DNA from 2 places in the Shewanella denitrificans OS217 genome. Region 1 is predicted to be linked to the other one. Evidence: predicted binding sites of a transcription regulator. Region 1 holds the regulator's gene; the other holds the start of a gene.
What was found. The regulator sigma-54, encoded in region 1, starts transcription at its own class of promoters, with help from an activator protein. The targets are predictions, from matches to a motif close to GTTGGCACGNNNNTNGNNT.

Region 1 (7,437 bases):
ATGGCCAAGCTTGCCAAGATACATTTATGCATCCAAGTGCCCGAAGAGGCCTGCCCCCTAGGACTCGCGCCGACGTCAAGCACCACGGCAACCTTAGTGATGGGCGATGCCCTCGCCGTTGCTTTACTGCAAGCTAAAGGCTTTACTCAGGACGATTTTGCCCTTTCACATCCTGGCGGCTCCCTAGGTCGTAAATTGTTATTGAAAGTCAGTGATGTCATGCATCAAGATGACAGGCTACCTTGCGTACCTCACGATATTTGCATCACTGAAGCCCTGTATGAAATCTCCAAGAAAGGTTTAGGCATGACAGCTGTCGTCGATGCTAACCAATGCTTAGTGGGGATTTTCACCGATGGCGATTTGCGCCGAGTCATAGACGCCGAAGTGAACTTGCGCACCACCCCCATAGAGCAAGTCATGACCAAGAACTGTGTCACCACCACGGCAGGCATTTTAGCGGCCCAGGCGTTGCAAGTGATGGAGAGCAAGAATATTAACGGCCTAATCGTGGTCAATGAACAGCAGCAACCGATTGGCGCATTGAATATGCTCGATATGGTCAAAGCAGGAGTGATATAGCATGGCGCAACAAGGTTTGTATGGCCCAGTTTCAGATTTAGTCTGGAACAAAGCACAGAAAATTAAATTGCTCATCTGCGATGTGGATGGAGTCTTCTCCGATGGTCGCATTTACATGGGTAACAATGGCGAGGAGCTCAAAGCCTTCCATACCCGCGATGGTTATGGGGTACGTTCACTGCTAACCAGTGGCTTTGCGGTTGCAGTCATTACTGGGCGTAAATCTAAAATTGTCGAAAACCGCATGACAGCCCTTGGGATCAGCCAGATTTATCAAGGCATAGACGATAAGTTTGTGCCATTTAATGCCCTGATGCAACACTACCAAGTGAGCCCAGAAGAAGTCGCCTACATAGGTGATGACATGGTGGATTTACCCGTCATGAAAGCGGTCGGCCTTGCCGTGTGTGTTGCCGATGGTCACCCCTATGTTAAACAACATGCTCATATGGTGACTCAAATCAATGGCGGTCATGGTGCACTGAGAGAACTGGCAGATTTACTGTTATTAAGCCAAGATAAGTTCAACTCGGCTCACGGTATGAGTATATGAATCGCGTTACCTTAGCCATTATTGCCTTTTTTAGCGCCTCGCTGTTCTTGTACTGGCAAGTGCAAGTCAAGCGTAACGCCATGGAACAAATTCAAGTTGATGTTATCGAAAGGCCCGCATTTATTGCCGATGAGCTACGAAGCGCCGAGTTCGACAAGCAAGGCTTGTTAGTCAGCAAAGTCACCGCAACCCACATGGAACACTATGAGTCGACTCAGGTGACTCATTTCACTGAGCCTGTGTATTTGGTTTATCCTGAGTCGGGTAAGGCCCAATGGCAGTTACAAGCCAATAAGGGCAGATTAAACAAGCAGACTGGCAAAATGCTTTTAGAGAACAATGTAATAATTGATGCTATTAACATCGAAGAACCAGTACAATCAATCTCAACTCAGTCATTGGCATTCGACATGAATACCATGATAATGACCTCCGATGACATGCTATATGTCAAAGGGAAAGACTTTATTATTCAAGGCTTAGGCCTGTATGCTGACCTAGAAGCAGAAGAATTGACCTTACTAAGTCAGGTAGAAGGAACATATGAAGCAAAGTAACATACTCTTGATAGGCCTATTAATGGCAACTTGCCATAGCGTTCACGCTAAGCAAGGCGATTTACAACAAGAGCTTAAGGTTGAAGCCGTTAGCCAGAAAGCCGATATCAAGAACAATCAAATTATCTTCTTTGGCCCAGTTAAGGTAGTGCAAGGCAGTATCAATATTCATGCCGATGAACTGCGCGCATTTAGCACGGCTAAGAGCCCAAGCAAAGTGATGTTGGCCATAGGAAATCCTGCGACTTTTAGCCAAGAGTTAGATGATGGCAGCACAGGTACCGCTAGCGCTAAAGAGATCCGCTACGATCTTGCTTCCCGTACCTTGACGCTAACAGGCGAAGCCAAGTTAGATCAAGCCGGCAACCAAGTCACAGGTAACAGTATTCGTTACAATATCAAAGATCAGCAATTGATTGCAGAGAGTACGGGTAAGGGACAAGACAGGGTTATCACCATTATTCAGCCTGAAAATTATCAGGATAGCAATATCAAACCTAGCCTACCTGAAATCCCAGTTAAGAAGCAGGATGAGCAATGATCCAATCTAAGTTGACCGCTGAAAATCTTGCTAAGAGTTACAAGAATCGCCAGGTGGTAAAAGATGTCAGTTTATCCGTTAGCACGGGGCAAATTGTCGGTCTACTGGGCCCCAATGGTGCAGGCAAAACCACGACCTTTTATATGGTGGTGGGTTTAGTTAAGAGCGACAAGGGCCGCATTCTGATTGATGATGACGATCTCACCGGCGATCCCATGCATTTGCGTGCCCGTAAAGGCATAGGTTACTTGCCCCAAGAGGCCAGTATTTTTCGCAAGCTCACGGTCAGAGACAACATCATGGCCGTATTGCAGACCCGTAAGTCGTTATCAAACGACGAGCGTGAGGAGCAACTCGAGCATTTGTTAGAAGAATTTCACATTACCCATATTCGTGACAGCCAAGGCATGTCATTATCTGGTGGTGAACGTCGCCGGGTTGAGATAGCCCGCGCACTAGCCGCCGATCCCCAGTTTATTCTTCTGGATGAGCCTTTCGCTGGTGTTGACCCTATCTCAGTTATAGATATAAAAAAAATAATCCAACAGCTCAAGAGTCGCGGCCTTGGCGTATTGATTACCGATCATAATGTCAGGGAAACCTTGGATGTTTGCGAACGCGCTTATATCGTCAGCCACGGCAATTTGATTGCCGAAGGCACACCTGCTGAAATCTTAGATAATCAGCAGGTTCGGGCAGTGTACTTAGGCGAACAATTCAAGCTATAGTTAATTAAAATGACGTTCAGGGGCACAGATAATGCTCCACCAAGATCTGTCGCACTCATGGAATAGACACTAGGGATATGCGGTAAATGAAAGCGTCACTCCAACTTAAAATGGGTCAACATCTGACTATGACCCCTCAGCTGCAACAGGCGATTCGCCTGCTGCAACTTTCTTCATTGGAGCTACAGCAAGAAATTCAACAAGCCCTTGAGTCCAATCCCTTATTGGAACTAGAAGACGAGTTCTCACAAGAAAAACCCCCTAAAAAAGATGACATCCAAGGTGATACCGATTTCAGCGACAATAGCCAAGTCAGCGTCGAGAAAGACACCTCCTCTGTGGACACAGCAGAATCCTTAACCAAGGAATCCATGCCCGATGAGTTACCCATGGATACCACCTGGGATGAAGTCTTCACCGCAGCGCCCAATTCAGGTTCAGCCAGTGGTGGCAGTTTCGATGATATGCCCTTTCAAGGGGAAACCACCGAAGGCTTATACGAGCATCTAGAGTGGCAAAAAAATCTCACCCCCTTCTCTGAAACCGATCGGGCCATCGCCACCGCCATCATAGATGCCATCGATGAGCGCGGTTATCTCACTCAGTCCACCCAAGATATTCTCGAAGCCATGGGCAACAGCGATGTTGAACTGGATGAAGTCGAAGCCGTATTAAAACGAGTACAGCATTTCGACCCTGTGGGCATAGCCGCGAGAGACCTGCGGGAGTGTTTGTTGATCCAGTTGGCCCAATATGCCGCCGACGTGCCTCATTTAAACAATGCACGTATGCTCATCGATGAGTATTTAGACTTGATCGCAGGCCGCGATTTTAGATTGTTAATGCGTAAAACTCGCCTTAAAGAAGACGAACTCAGGGACGCCATCGCCTTAATCCAATCCTTAAATCCAAGGCCTGGGCTTATTGTGGCCCATAATGAAGATGAATACGTGATCCCTGATGTGACTGTACTCAAGAAGAATGGCCGCTGGATGGTTGAGCTCAATCCCGATTGTATGCCAAAAATCAGCGTGAATCAGCAGTATGCCGCTATGGCTCGCAGCAGCAAGAGCCAAGTCGATAGCCAATTTATTCGTGGTAATTTGCAAGAGGCCAAATGGTTTATTAAAAGCTTAGAGAGCCGTAACGATACCTTGCTCAAAGTGGCTAATTGCATAGTTCAATATCAACAAGGGTTCTTCGAGTTTGGTGAAGAAGCAATGAAACCTATGGTTCTCAATGACATAGCAGAAGCCGTTGAGATGCATGAGTCGACCATTTCTCGTGTTACCACCCAAAAATACATGCACACCCCCAAAGGCTTGTTTGAACTCAAGTACTTCTTTTCAAGCCATGTGAGTACCGATGATGGGGGTGAATGCTCATCTACCGCAATCCGCGCTTTCATTAAAAAGCTGGTTGCCGCAGAAAACCAGAAAAAGCCATTAAGCGATAGCAAAATGGCTCAACTTCTGGCGGAACAGGGGATTAATGTTGCCCGTCGTACGATAGCAAAATATCGTGAAGCAATGCTCATCCCCCCCTCAAACCAACGTAAGAGTTTATAACCTACTAGGCTATTGGAGGATGTGTAATGCAGATCAATGTAACTGGGCACCATATAGAGATAACCGAATCACTGCGCGAATACATTAGCGGCAAATTTTCTAAACTTGAACGCCACTACGATCAGATCAATAATGTCCATGTGGTGCTAAATGTTGAGAAATTACAGCAAATTGCTGAAGCAAGAATTAGCTTAAGTGGTACAGAAGTGTTCGCAACATCAGAGCATGCCGACATGTACGCTGCCATAGACATCCTGATCGATAAACTCGATCGCCAGGTCATTAAACACAAAGAGAAGTTAACAAAACACTAACAATGGAACTTTGTAGCATACTGCAGCCGGAATGCACCACCTGTGCCACACCGGGCAGTAAGAAAAAGGTACTGGAACTCATCAGCGAACTTGTCGCTGCCCAGTACCCACCCCTCTCTGCGCAAGCAGTTTTCGAAAGCCTAGTGGCCAGAGAAAAAATGGGCAGCACAGGAATTGGGAATGGCATTGCGATACCACATGGCCGTTTAGACAATATCACTCAACCAATAGGCGTATTTATCAAATGCGATGAAGCCATAGCATTCGATGCTATCGATAAGCAACCTGTTGATCTACTATTTGCCTTATTGGTACCCGAGGATCAATGTAAGCAGCATTTAAGCACCTTAGCGGCCATGGCTGAAAAACTATCGGACAAACACATTTTAAAACAGCTGCGTAAAACCCAAGATGCAGCCGAACTTTACCAGGTAATAACTCAATGAAACTTGTGATCGTATCGGGGCGTTCTGGCTCAGGAAAATCCGTCGCCCTTAGGGTATTGGAAGACCTAGGTTATTACTGCGTCGATAACCTACCACTGCCTTTAATTGGTAGCCTGCTGGCACAACTCAAGAGCAGTAATGACTTAGTGGCCATCAGTGTCGATGTGCGTAATATTGCCGAGCAGGGCAAAGTACTCGAGCAGCAACTGGCCCTACTGCCTCCTGAAACAGAAATCAGCAGTTTCTTCTTAAATTCAAGTGACAAAGTATTACTTAAACGCTTCAGCGAAACCCGCAGACTGCACCCACTATCGAGAAGCCAGATGTCGCTGCAAGAGGCGATTAAACTCGAGGGCCGCCTACTTGAGCCTATCGCCAAGATGGTCGATCACCACATAGACACCTCTTTACTCAATGTGTATGAATTAAGCGATCAAGTCAGGCAAATTTTACTGGGCAGCGTCGATAAGGAACTGGTGATCAACATAGAATCCTTCGGTTTTAAACATGGCATGCCCACCGAAGCCGATTTCATGTTCGATGTGCGTTTCTTGCCAAATCCTCATTGGGAAACCGAGCTGAGACCACTCACAGGGCTCGATGTCCCTGTGCAAGAGTTCTTAGCGCGCCAGCCCCTAGTGCATAAATTAATTTGGCAGATTGAAAACTTATTCGAAACCTGGATGCCACACCTTGAGCGTAATAACCGCAGCTATTTAACCATAGCCATAGGCTGTACGGGTGGCCAGCACAGATCTGTCTACATTGCCGATCAGCTCGCCAAACGCTTTGCCAATGGCAAACATGTGGTCAACGCGCGTCATCGTGAATTAGGTGACGTCAAAGCCTAATGCCAGCAGGGAAATTGCGCTATGCCTAGACTCGAACGCAAGATAACCATAGTCAACAAGCTAGGTCTTCATGCCAGAGCGGCCACTAAGCTTGCTGTTTTAGCATCTGAATTTGAGGCAGAAATCAGTTTGTTTCAGGGTGATAAACAAGCCAGCGCCGCCAGTGTGCTTGGGCTATTAATGCTAGAAAGCGCCATGGGTAAGGAAATCACTATCGTCGCCCAAGGCAAAGATGCACAAGCTGCACTCGATGCCATCTGCAGTCTTATCAATTCAAAATTTGATGAAGCCAGCTAAACCTCTCTTTTTCCCCTAGCTCTTGCTATAATACTTCCTTGATTTTTGGGAGGGTTAATGGACGTATCAAGATTACTAGACGGCTTAAATGATGAACAGCGTGAAGCCGTAGGCGCACCACTATCGAACATGTTAGTGCTCGCTGGCGCAGGCAGTGGTAAAACCCGTGTATTAACCCATAGAATTGCTTGGTTAATGCAGGTTGAACAGCAAAGCCCCTACTCCATCTTAGCCGTGACCTTCACCAATAAAGCCGCTGCAGAAATGCGCGAGCGCGTTGAAAAAGTGGCAGGCTCTAACATGGGCCGCATGTGGATAGGTACCTTCCATGGCCTAGCCCATCGTCTACTGCGGACCCATTTCCAAGATGCTAACCTGCCCCAAAGCTTTCAAATAATCGACTCTGACGATCAGCTTCGCTTACTTAAGCGCATTTTAAAAAGCCTAAACCTCGACGAAAAACAATATCCACCCCGTCAAGCCCAAGGCTATATCAATGGCAAGAAAGACCAAGGACTGCGCCCTAAGCATATCGATGCTGGCGGTTTCCCCATTGAACAAAACCTGCTAAATATCTATAAAGTTTACCAAGAGTCTTGCGATCGCGCGGGCTTAGTAGACTTTGCTGAAATCCTCTTGCGTGCCCACGAGCTGTGGCTCAATAAACCCCATTTACTGGCGCACTACCAAGAACGCTTCAAACACATCTTAGTGGACGAGTTCCAAGACACTAACGCCATTCAGTATGCGTGGATCCGTGTATTGGCAGGTAACAGTGCTAATGTGATGATAGTGGGTGATGACGATCAGTCCATCTACGGCTGGCGTGGCGCTCAGGTTGAAAATCTACACAAGTTCCTACAAGACTTTCCAGGTTCTAGCACCATACGCTTGGAACAAAATTACCGTTCTAGCGCCAATATTCTGAATGCATCCAACGAATTAATTGCCAATAACCCAGACAGGTTAGGCAAAAAGTTGTGGACCGAAGATAAAGACG
Region 2 (7,437 bases), 960 kb from region 1:
TTACAACAAGATTTGGATACTTATGGCATCACCAAGTTCAGATCATTACCTAGTACATTAGGTTATTTTGTACCGACATATTTATTCAATGGCATGATCACAGAGCCGAAAAAGTATGCTGAGCTTGCTAGCCGCTGCCAAGATATTGTTGTTACGCCTAAAGCTAAACTCTTTATGACAGATTTTCTTTCTGGTGAAAGTCAAGCCAGGGCAGACTTTAGGGTCTATCTTGCGAGTCAATCAAATCGTGCACCTTACACTGAACACTTTTCGGAATCTAAAGTGGGTGAACCGGTAGAGCATTTTGAATTCGAAGGGCGCAACTACAGCCGATCAAGTTTAAATTATTTGTTAGGGATAAATTTTTTAAAACAGCACATCTCTGATTTATCGGTAAAAACAGTGGTTGAAATTGGTGGTGGTTTTGGTTCATTAGGTGAAATTTTATTAAGTGATGAGCGTAATGACACTTTTTATATTAATGTAGATATTCCTCCTACATGCATATTTTCAACTTTTTATCTTCAGTCCGTTTTTGGCCAGAGTCATGTTGCGGACTATAGTGTGCTATCAAAACAAGCTTTGGTTATTGATGACCTTAGAAGCAAGCATAAAGCCGCCATTATGTGTCCATGGCAATTGCCTAGCTTGGAAGGAAAGATCGATTTATTCGTTAATTTTATCTCTTTTCAAGAAATGGAGCCTGATATAGTTGAGAATTATTTGAGCGAAATAGACAGGTTACAAAGTACTTACATACTCTTAAGAAACTTGAGGGAAGGAAAGCAGCTTGCGCACGATGATTCACAGGTCGGTGTTAAAAAAGCAATAAAATCAGATGACTATGATAAGTTCTTACCTGATTATGAGTTGCTGGCAACCAATGTGCTGCCTTTTGGCTATCAAACCATAGATGGATTTCACTCAGAGCTACGCCTTTATCGGCGTAAACAACCTAAACTCGGATGAAAATATGAATAAATATCATTAAAATAGTAAAAAATCCAAATATTTACATTCAAACTTAAACTTTGCGCTGACAACAAGAATAACTCAGTTAGCGGTGCAAAGAACTATTTGATATGTATTTATTATCCAGAGGAGAAGTTAAGTAACAATTAGCCATCTTAATTGCTTAACATCGCACACTCTAGGTTTTTCCAATTCAATACTTGTTCAGCTAAGATGTTAGATAATGATTATAGAATAATATAGATGATTGGTTTGATTTCACAAAGAGAAGTAAGATGTTTACATTTGCTTGAAAAATCTACATGAACTGAATATTTCTGATTTAAATTCAAGTGCTGCGGCAGTGCTTATTATCGAATGTAATGTCCCGTTTTATATTCGATAATAGCTTAGGGTATTTTAATTTAGTAAGAATGGTGTCCCAGGCAGGATTCGAACCTGCGACCTATCCCTTAGGAGGGGATTGCGCTATCCAGCTGTGCCACTGGGACTTTGGAGGCCATTATATAAAAATATCAGCAAAAAGATACGAGCTTTAAGCAAAAAAAGTGATAACTGATTAAAACTTAAGCTCAATGTGGTTTTGATATCTCGATTGACAGCTTATCTGAGATTTTTGTTGTTTAATAGTTATCAAACTAGCCATGCATACACATTACTGTGAACATGGCTATTGTGAAGGCGCATTTGCTCAGGGCTAATGATTAGCGCCTTAGATTATGGCCAGCGTAAGGCTATAGTTTAAGGGCAATATCTTGTAGCTGAATATTATCAGCAGCGCCCATGCCAACTATGGCCGCAGTGGCTGTGTCTTCCGACACTTGATCAATAGTGATACTGGTTTGGCTCTGGGTTGCTATGGTTCTCATGTTGTTGAGCCTGTCAGGGATGTTCTGCTGCAGGATAATTTGAAATTTATCACCGGTTTGCACACCATTTTTGCGGCCAAGGTTAATAATAATCCTTTCTCCTTGGCGAGCGATGATCTGCCCCAGTAGCGGGCGGCAACTTAGCTCCTCATCCAGTGACAGGCTACTTTCTTGAAAAAGTTGGATCATGCTTTGTCCATAAGCGGAATCCCAGAAATGCTGACTACTAGGGGAAACCGTTTCCTGAAGCTCAAATTCCCACGGAGCAGTGTCTGAAAAGGATTTACTCCAGACGATTTCGCCACTGATCCCATGGTACAAGGTAAGTTTAAAGCTGAATTGCCTAATGGCGGGTTCAGACACAAAGCCTAAATAGGAACTACGGCCTTCTTGCAATGAAATATCTAAAATCTCAGGTTGGAGTAAGTACTGACTGTCGGTGATTTCACCCAACCATGTCGGGATCCGGTAGCCTTTAAAATTCGATAAAGTATTAGCTTGGTCGAGTTTCTCATTGGCGTGAATTCGCATAAAGCTATAATTTGATTGAGCATTGATAACATTGCCTAATTTTTGAGATACAGCTTGCTCAAATTTCGCGAGCTGACCATACCTAAGTTGAGATCTGTCGGCGATTAATGCCTGTGGCAAGATGATGGCGGCTTTTAAGGTTTGCTTTTGACACTGGGCATTGGTTTCTTGATCTGAAAGCTCAAGGGCTAGCACTACAGTAAGAATATTATTTCTGACTGACTCACTGACCAAGACGATGTTATCGGCTACGCCCATTCTTTGCATAGAGAAAGAATCCTGAGTCAATCTGCCTTGTTCTATTTTTTGCTCGCTGTTGAAATTAACCCCTGCTTTTAAGCTAGCGTAATTTAAGGCCTGACTTATGGCATCTTCCCGAGCCTTGTCAAAATCATCATTTACAATACGGGCTTTGCCAGTGACCTCAATTTGCTCGCTATAAGCTTGAGTGATAAATATCAAACTACAAAGGCTGACTAAGGCAAGAGTAATATGACGCTTAAGTGGCTTAAGTTTGCGTTGAGAAAAGTTGAATTCCTGTGCTTTCATGTTGAAGCCTCGTGCATGACCATTAATGTGTATTGCTGCTGTGTATGCTTGCTGCATAAATATTGCATCATGAATACTTTAGGCACTTAAATGTAAAATGAATAGCAGACTAGCCGTTCAGTTTTAGCGCTAAGCATTATGACGAAATAGTGACTCTTAATGCAGCTTAAGTATCTTACAAGCAATTTTTACGCCAAAAAAATATTTTCCCTGTTCACGTTAGAGGCTAACGGCTTCACTCATCTTATCCATAAAGATCGGCCTACTTGAGCCGATAAAGAGTCAATATCATAGAAGTTAACACTCACATTCTAGGCTAACTATAGCAAGAGCCGATATCAGATAGCTTAATCCAGATGTAAGCTAGATTAGAGTTCATATTCAATGACCCTAAGTATTAGGTTCTGTTACTGGGTTGAGTTAGATTGTTTTTTCTAGCCAACAAGTTATTTTGGCTTGAAAATTGCTTGTTAAAATTAGTTTTTAGGCATATGTCTAAATTTTGCCGTTTGACTCAATGTCACTGAGATAAAGGGCAGGGCAATGAATACTCGTGTCATCCAAAGGAATTTGCTAATGCAAAAATTTACCGTGGTAACCATCATCTTGTTTTTAGGAGCCTGCGCGCGCCAACCGGCAGATCTCTCATTTAACAATCAGGGCCATGTTGTGAATCCAAACAATACAGAGCCGGTTGCCAAATTGAAGCTTTCCTATGACATCAATGAAGCTGGGTTGTCACCTAAGGGGCAAGTCAATGTGCTTGCTGAGAAGTTAGTGAATGAGCTTGTGGTACATAATGATGCGCTCAGAGCGGATCAGCCCCTACTTGTGACTACACCTGTGATGCTTAATAGTTTCGATAATACTAATGATCTTGGATTGCAATTACAGCAAGGCATGATTGCAGCATTTCATGCCCATGAATTTAACCTGGTGGATATGAATGTGGCTGAATCACTAAGATCCACTCAGCAAGGAGAATTTATATTGAGCCGGGACTGGCAACACCTACCTTCAGACTTACCAGTGTCACATGTGGTGGTATCGAGCATGAGTTTTACGCCAGAAGGATTAGTGGTGAATGCCAGAGTTGTGGATGTGAGTAATAATCGCGTCGTTTCAGCGGCGCAATCTTTTGCGTCGAATGTGACACTGTCTGGGTATTTGGTGCCATCGAATAAAATTATCTCCCGCGATGGCGTGCTCTATCGTCATGAAACAGAAGGTAAAGAAAGCTTAGGGGTGAGGAAATAACCATGAGATTAACTATTTTGCTTGTCTGCGTTTTATTATCCGCTTGTTCTTCTGGTGACAGGTATGTTCAATGGGAAACTGAAGCCCCATCAAACTTTCCTAAATTGACTGCCATTGGCTATGCGCCACTGGCAACTCAGCCCTCAGATAGTCAAGCTCACAGAGTGCTAATGGCAATGCAAGCATCTAAAGTCGTGGCATATCGTGAATTAGCTGAGCAAGTGTACGGTCAAAAGATCACCGCGAACTCAAGTGTGAGTGATTGGTTGCTAACAGATGATAATGTAAAGGCCAATGTCTCTGGATTAATCCGTGGTGCTAAGGTGGTGAAAAGTTATCCGTCTGGCGAGCATTACGTCACTGAATTGGAGCTAGACTTCTCTCTTGTTTGGGCGTTATACGAACAGCAAAATCGCCCTAAAAAAGTGAAAGATGTTACCTACTTTTAGGTCTACAACAATTGATAAATAAAAAAGCCGCTGATGCGGCTTTTTTATTATTTATTGGTTCAAAGTAACCGTTAAGCTTTGTACCCATCGCCGAGACTGGAAATAGTGGAAGTCTTGCCTTTATCATTATAAGTTAGGCTTGTTGCATTACGACTGACTTGTAGCGCTTGAGAGAAACGATTTAGGCTGGCAATATTGAGCTCAATTAGGCTGGCATTTTGCTTGTTATTATCTTGGCACTCTTTGAGTAATGCTTTAGTTTGAGCCACTTTTTCTATTAGGCTTGCTTCAGTGCTTAGTAATTTATTTTCTGAGTGGTTTGCCAGTTTAGTGTCATTCATCTGCAATTCGTTTAAACACTGAAGTTTATCTTTCGCCAAGTTCATGAGTAAATCGGCATCACGTTGGTGCAATGCTTGAGTTTCCTCGGCTATCAGTGTTTTTAACTTAGCAAGAATACCAAGCTGATAAGCTAGCAGTTTGAGAAGTTCAGTCATAGGTTACTCAATATGTGTCACTTTGAAAAGTAAGGTAATAAGAGTAACAATTAGCATCCGAACTTAAGCAAAACAGCTAATCTAATGTGCTTAAGCATGACTAATCTTACTCGACATCAAGCCCCAGCTCACTGAGCTCGGCCTCAAAACTGGCAATATTGGCTGCCAATTTTTCTGGGTCAACAGTATAACGACCTTCTGAAATCGCTAATTTGATTTCAGCTACCTTTTTTTGATCAACTTCAGGTATGGAAGACATTTTAGCTTGCGCACTTTGAAGTTGCTGAGCTTGTGAGGTGATACTCACTGAGTCTGTTTTTACATTCGAGGTGCTTGGCTTGGCCGCAGTTTCAGAGGCTTTAGCAGCCATATCCCTATTGGATCTTAACTGTGTTGTGCTTGTATTTAGCTTGTTAATATCAATTGCCATGGTAGGCTCCAGCGTGAATAAGTCAATTTCTCTAACAGGGTATCGGCCGTTAAAATGTAAACTGTAATCTATTTTACATTTTTACTTCAACTTCGCCAATCCCTGTGACTTGAGCATCTAACTCTCTGTTCGAAATGCTGTTCTTCACCCTAATAGTATCGCCTTCATTGCCATCATTAAGTGCTTCTCCTGAGGTTTTTATGACAATATTTTCAGTTCGGGCAAAAATAGAAACCGGATCTCCCTTACACACAAAGCATAAATTACCACTGAGAATAGGAGCGTCTTTGGCCACCCTTCGCTTTACTCTACTGCCAATAATTTGTTCTATCTCAGTAAAGAATTGCCCACGTAAGCTGTATTGATCAACGAAAGCTATATTAAGGCTATCACGAGTAATTAACGCCCCTGGCGATAACACATTGTCTGCAACGACAACGGGGTACAATATTTCTACTCTGACAGAAATATACACTTGCCAAAGATAATTTAAGCTTGGCGCATGGCAGCTGAGTTTGACCGTGTTATTTCGGCCTATCTCTCGCTCTGATGCTAACTCTACAACTACGGCTGATGAACACGCCGGTGGAGCGAGGCGACCATCAATATTTTGGGGGGTGATGATCACCTTAGCGTTGCTTGGCGCGTCAATTTTATTAGCAACGGCATCTTTAGCTAATGCTGTTAATGCCGATATTGTAGGGACATGGGTGACTTCACTCGATAAAACGGGCAAAGTTTGTAGGGATAATAATAAAGCGATAAAAATTTTTACTTTCATAATGAAGAGACTAGCGTGTTTTGCCAGAATACACCTATACTTTGAATTATTGATGTTGAATGCCTGTTTAACGTGATTGAAATTAAGTCATAAACTTGACGTATTGGTTACTCTTACTAACGTAAACATGTATATAATGATAAATTGATGGATAACAAGCAATTTATATGCCGATATATTTGATTGTTCAGGGTTATCTGGCTTAAAAAGCGAGCTTACAGATCCACTTCCATAATCTATGCTACAAGTTAATATTGCTATATTTGGCGTTAGCAGCCCATGGGTGTAAACAGCCGAAAATTACAATAACCGTGCCCTTAAGGGGATAGCTTTCACAAACAACAAGGCAATGTTATGTCGAGTATTCTTGATTCAGTTAACAAACGCACCCAATTGGTAGGACAGAACAGACTAGAGCTGTTGCTGTTTAAGCTAAACGGTCGTCAACGCTTTGGAATTAACGTGTTTAAAGTTAAAGAGGTACTACAATGCCCACCTTTAACCTCATTGCCTAAGCTGAATCCTTTTGTAAAAGGGGTGGCGCACATTAGAGGTTCAACTATTTCCGTTATCGATTTGAGCGCGGCAACAGGTGGACGTCCATTAACAAGCACCAAAGATTGTTTTATTATTATTTCCGAATACAACCGAAGTATTCAAGGATTTTTAGTGAGCTCAGTTGAGCGTATTATTAACACTAATTGGGCAGATATAATGCCACCCCCTCAAGGAGCGGGTCGGTATTCCTACTTGACAGCCGTAACCGAAATCGAGGGTGAACTGGTTGAAATTTTGGACGTTGAGAAAATTCTTGATGAAATATCTCCCGTTAAAACAACCATCAGTGCGGAAGTCAGTGAACAAATCACCTTAGATAAAGAACAGAATTATCACATCATGGTGATTGATGACTCGGCGGTCGCTCGCAAGCAGATCATTCGCTCTTTAGAGTCGCTTAATTTGCAAATCGATACCGCCAAAGATGGCAGAGAAGCGTTAGAGAAGCTTAAAGCCATTGCCAAGGAAATGGATGATGTTTCTAAGGAAATACCGCTAATTATTTCGGATATTGAGATGCCCGAAATGGATGGCTATACCTTAA

Region 2: a site for sigma-54 is predicted at 3,101-3,119, ahead of SDEN_RS06750 (flagellar assembly protein FlgT). Genes of this name have one in related genera too.

What each region holds. Positions count from the first base shown of each region.
Region 1 covers NC_007954.1:557,779-565,215, reverse strand. Annotated here, with positions in the region: gene SDEN_RS02600 (KpsF/GutQ family sugar-phosphate isomerase) at 1-582, shown strand, start outside; gene kdsC (3-deoxy-manno-octulosonate-8-phosphatase KdsC) at 584-1,135, shown strand; gene lptC (LPS export ABC transporter periplasmic protein LptC) at 1,132-1,692, shown strand; gene lptA (lipopolysaccharide transport periplasmic protein LptA) at 1,679-2,233, shown strand; gene lptB (LPS export ABC transporter ATP-binding protein) at 2,230-2,961, shown strand; gene SDEN_RS02575 (RNA polymerase factor sigma-54) at 3,048-4,529, shown strand; gene hpf (ribosome hibernation promoting factor) at 4,556-4,843, shown strand; gene ptsN (PTS IIA-like nitrogen regulatory protein PtsN) at 4,846-5,289, shown strand; gene rapZ (RNase adapter RapZ) at 5,286-6,140, shown strand; gene SDEN_RS02555 (HPr family phosphocarrier protein) at 6,162-6,437, shown strand; gene uvrD (DNA helicase II) at 6,495-7,437, shown strand, end outside.
Region 2 covers NC_007954.1:1,514,940-1,522,376, forward strand. Annotated here, with positions in the region: gene SDEN_RS06740 (putative sugar O-methyltransferase) at 1-969, shown strand, start outside; tRNA gene SDEN_RS06745 (tRNA-Arg) at 1,387-1,463, opposite strand; gene SDEN_RS06750 (flagellar assembly protein FlgT) at 1,707-2,921, opposite strand; gene SDEN_RS06755 (FlgO family outer membrane protein) at 3,498-4,178, shown strand; gene SDEN_RS06760 (LPP20 family lipoprotein) at 4,181-4,627, shown strand; gene SDEN_RS06765 (flagella synthesis protein FlgN) at 4,699-5,124, opposite strand; gene flgM (flagellar biosynthesis anti-sigma factor FlgM) at 5,231-5,554, opposite strand; gene flgA (flagellar basal body P-ring formation chaperone FlgA) at 5,628-6,335, opposite strand; gene SDEN_RS06780 (chemotaxis protein CheV) at 6,690-7,437, shown strand, end outside.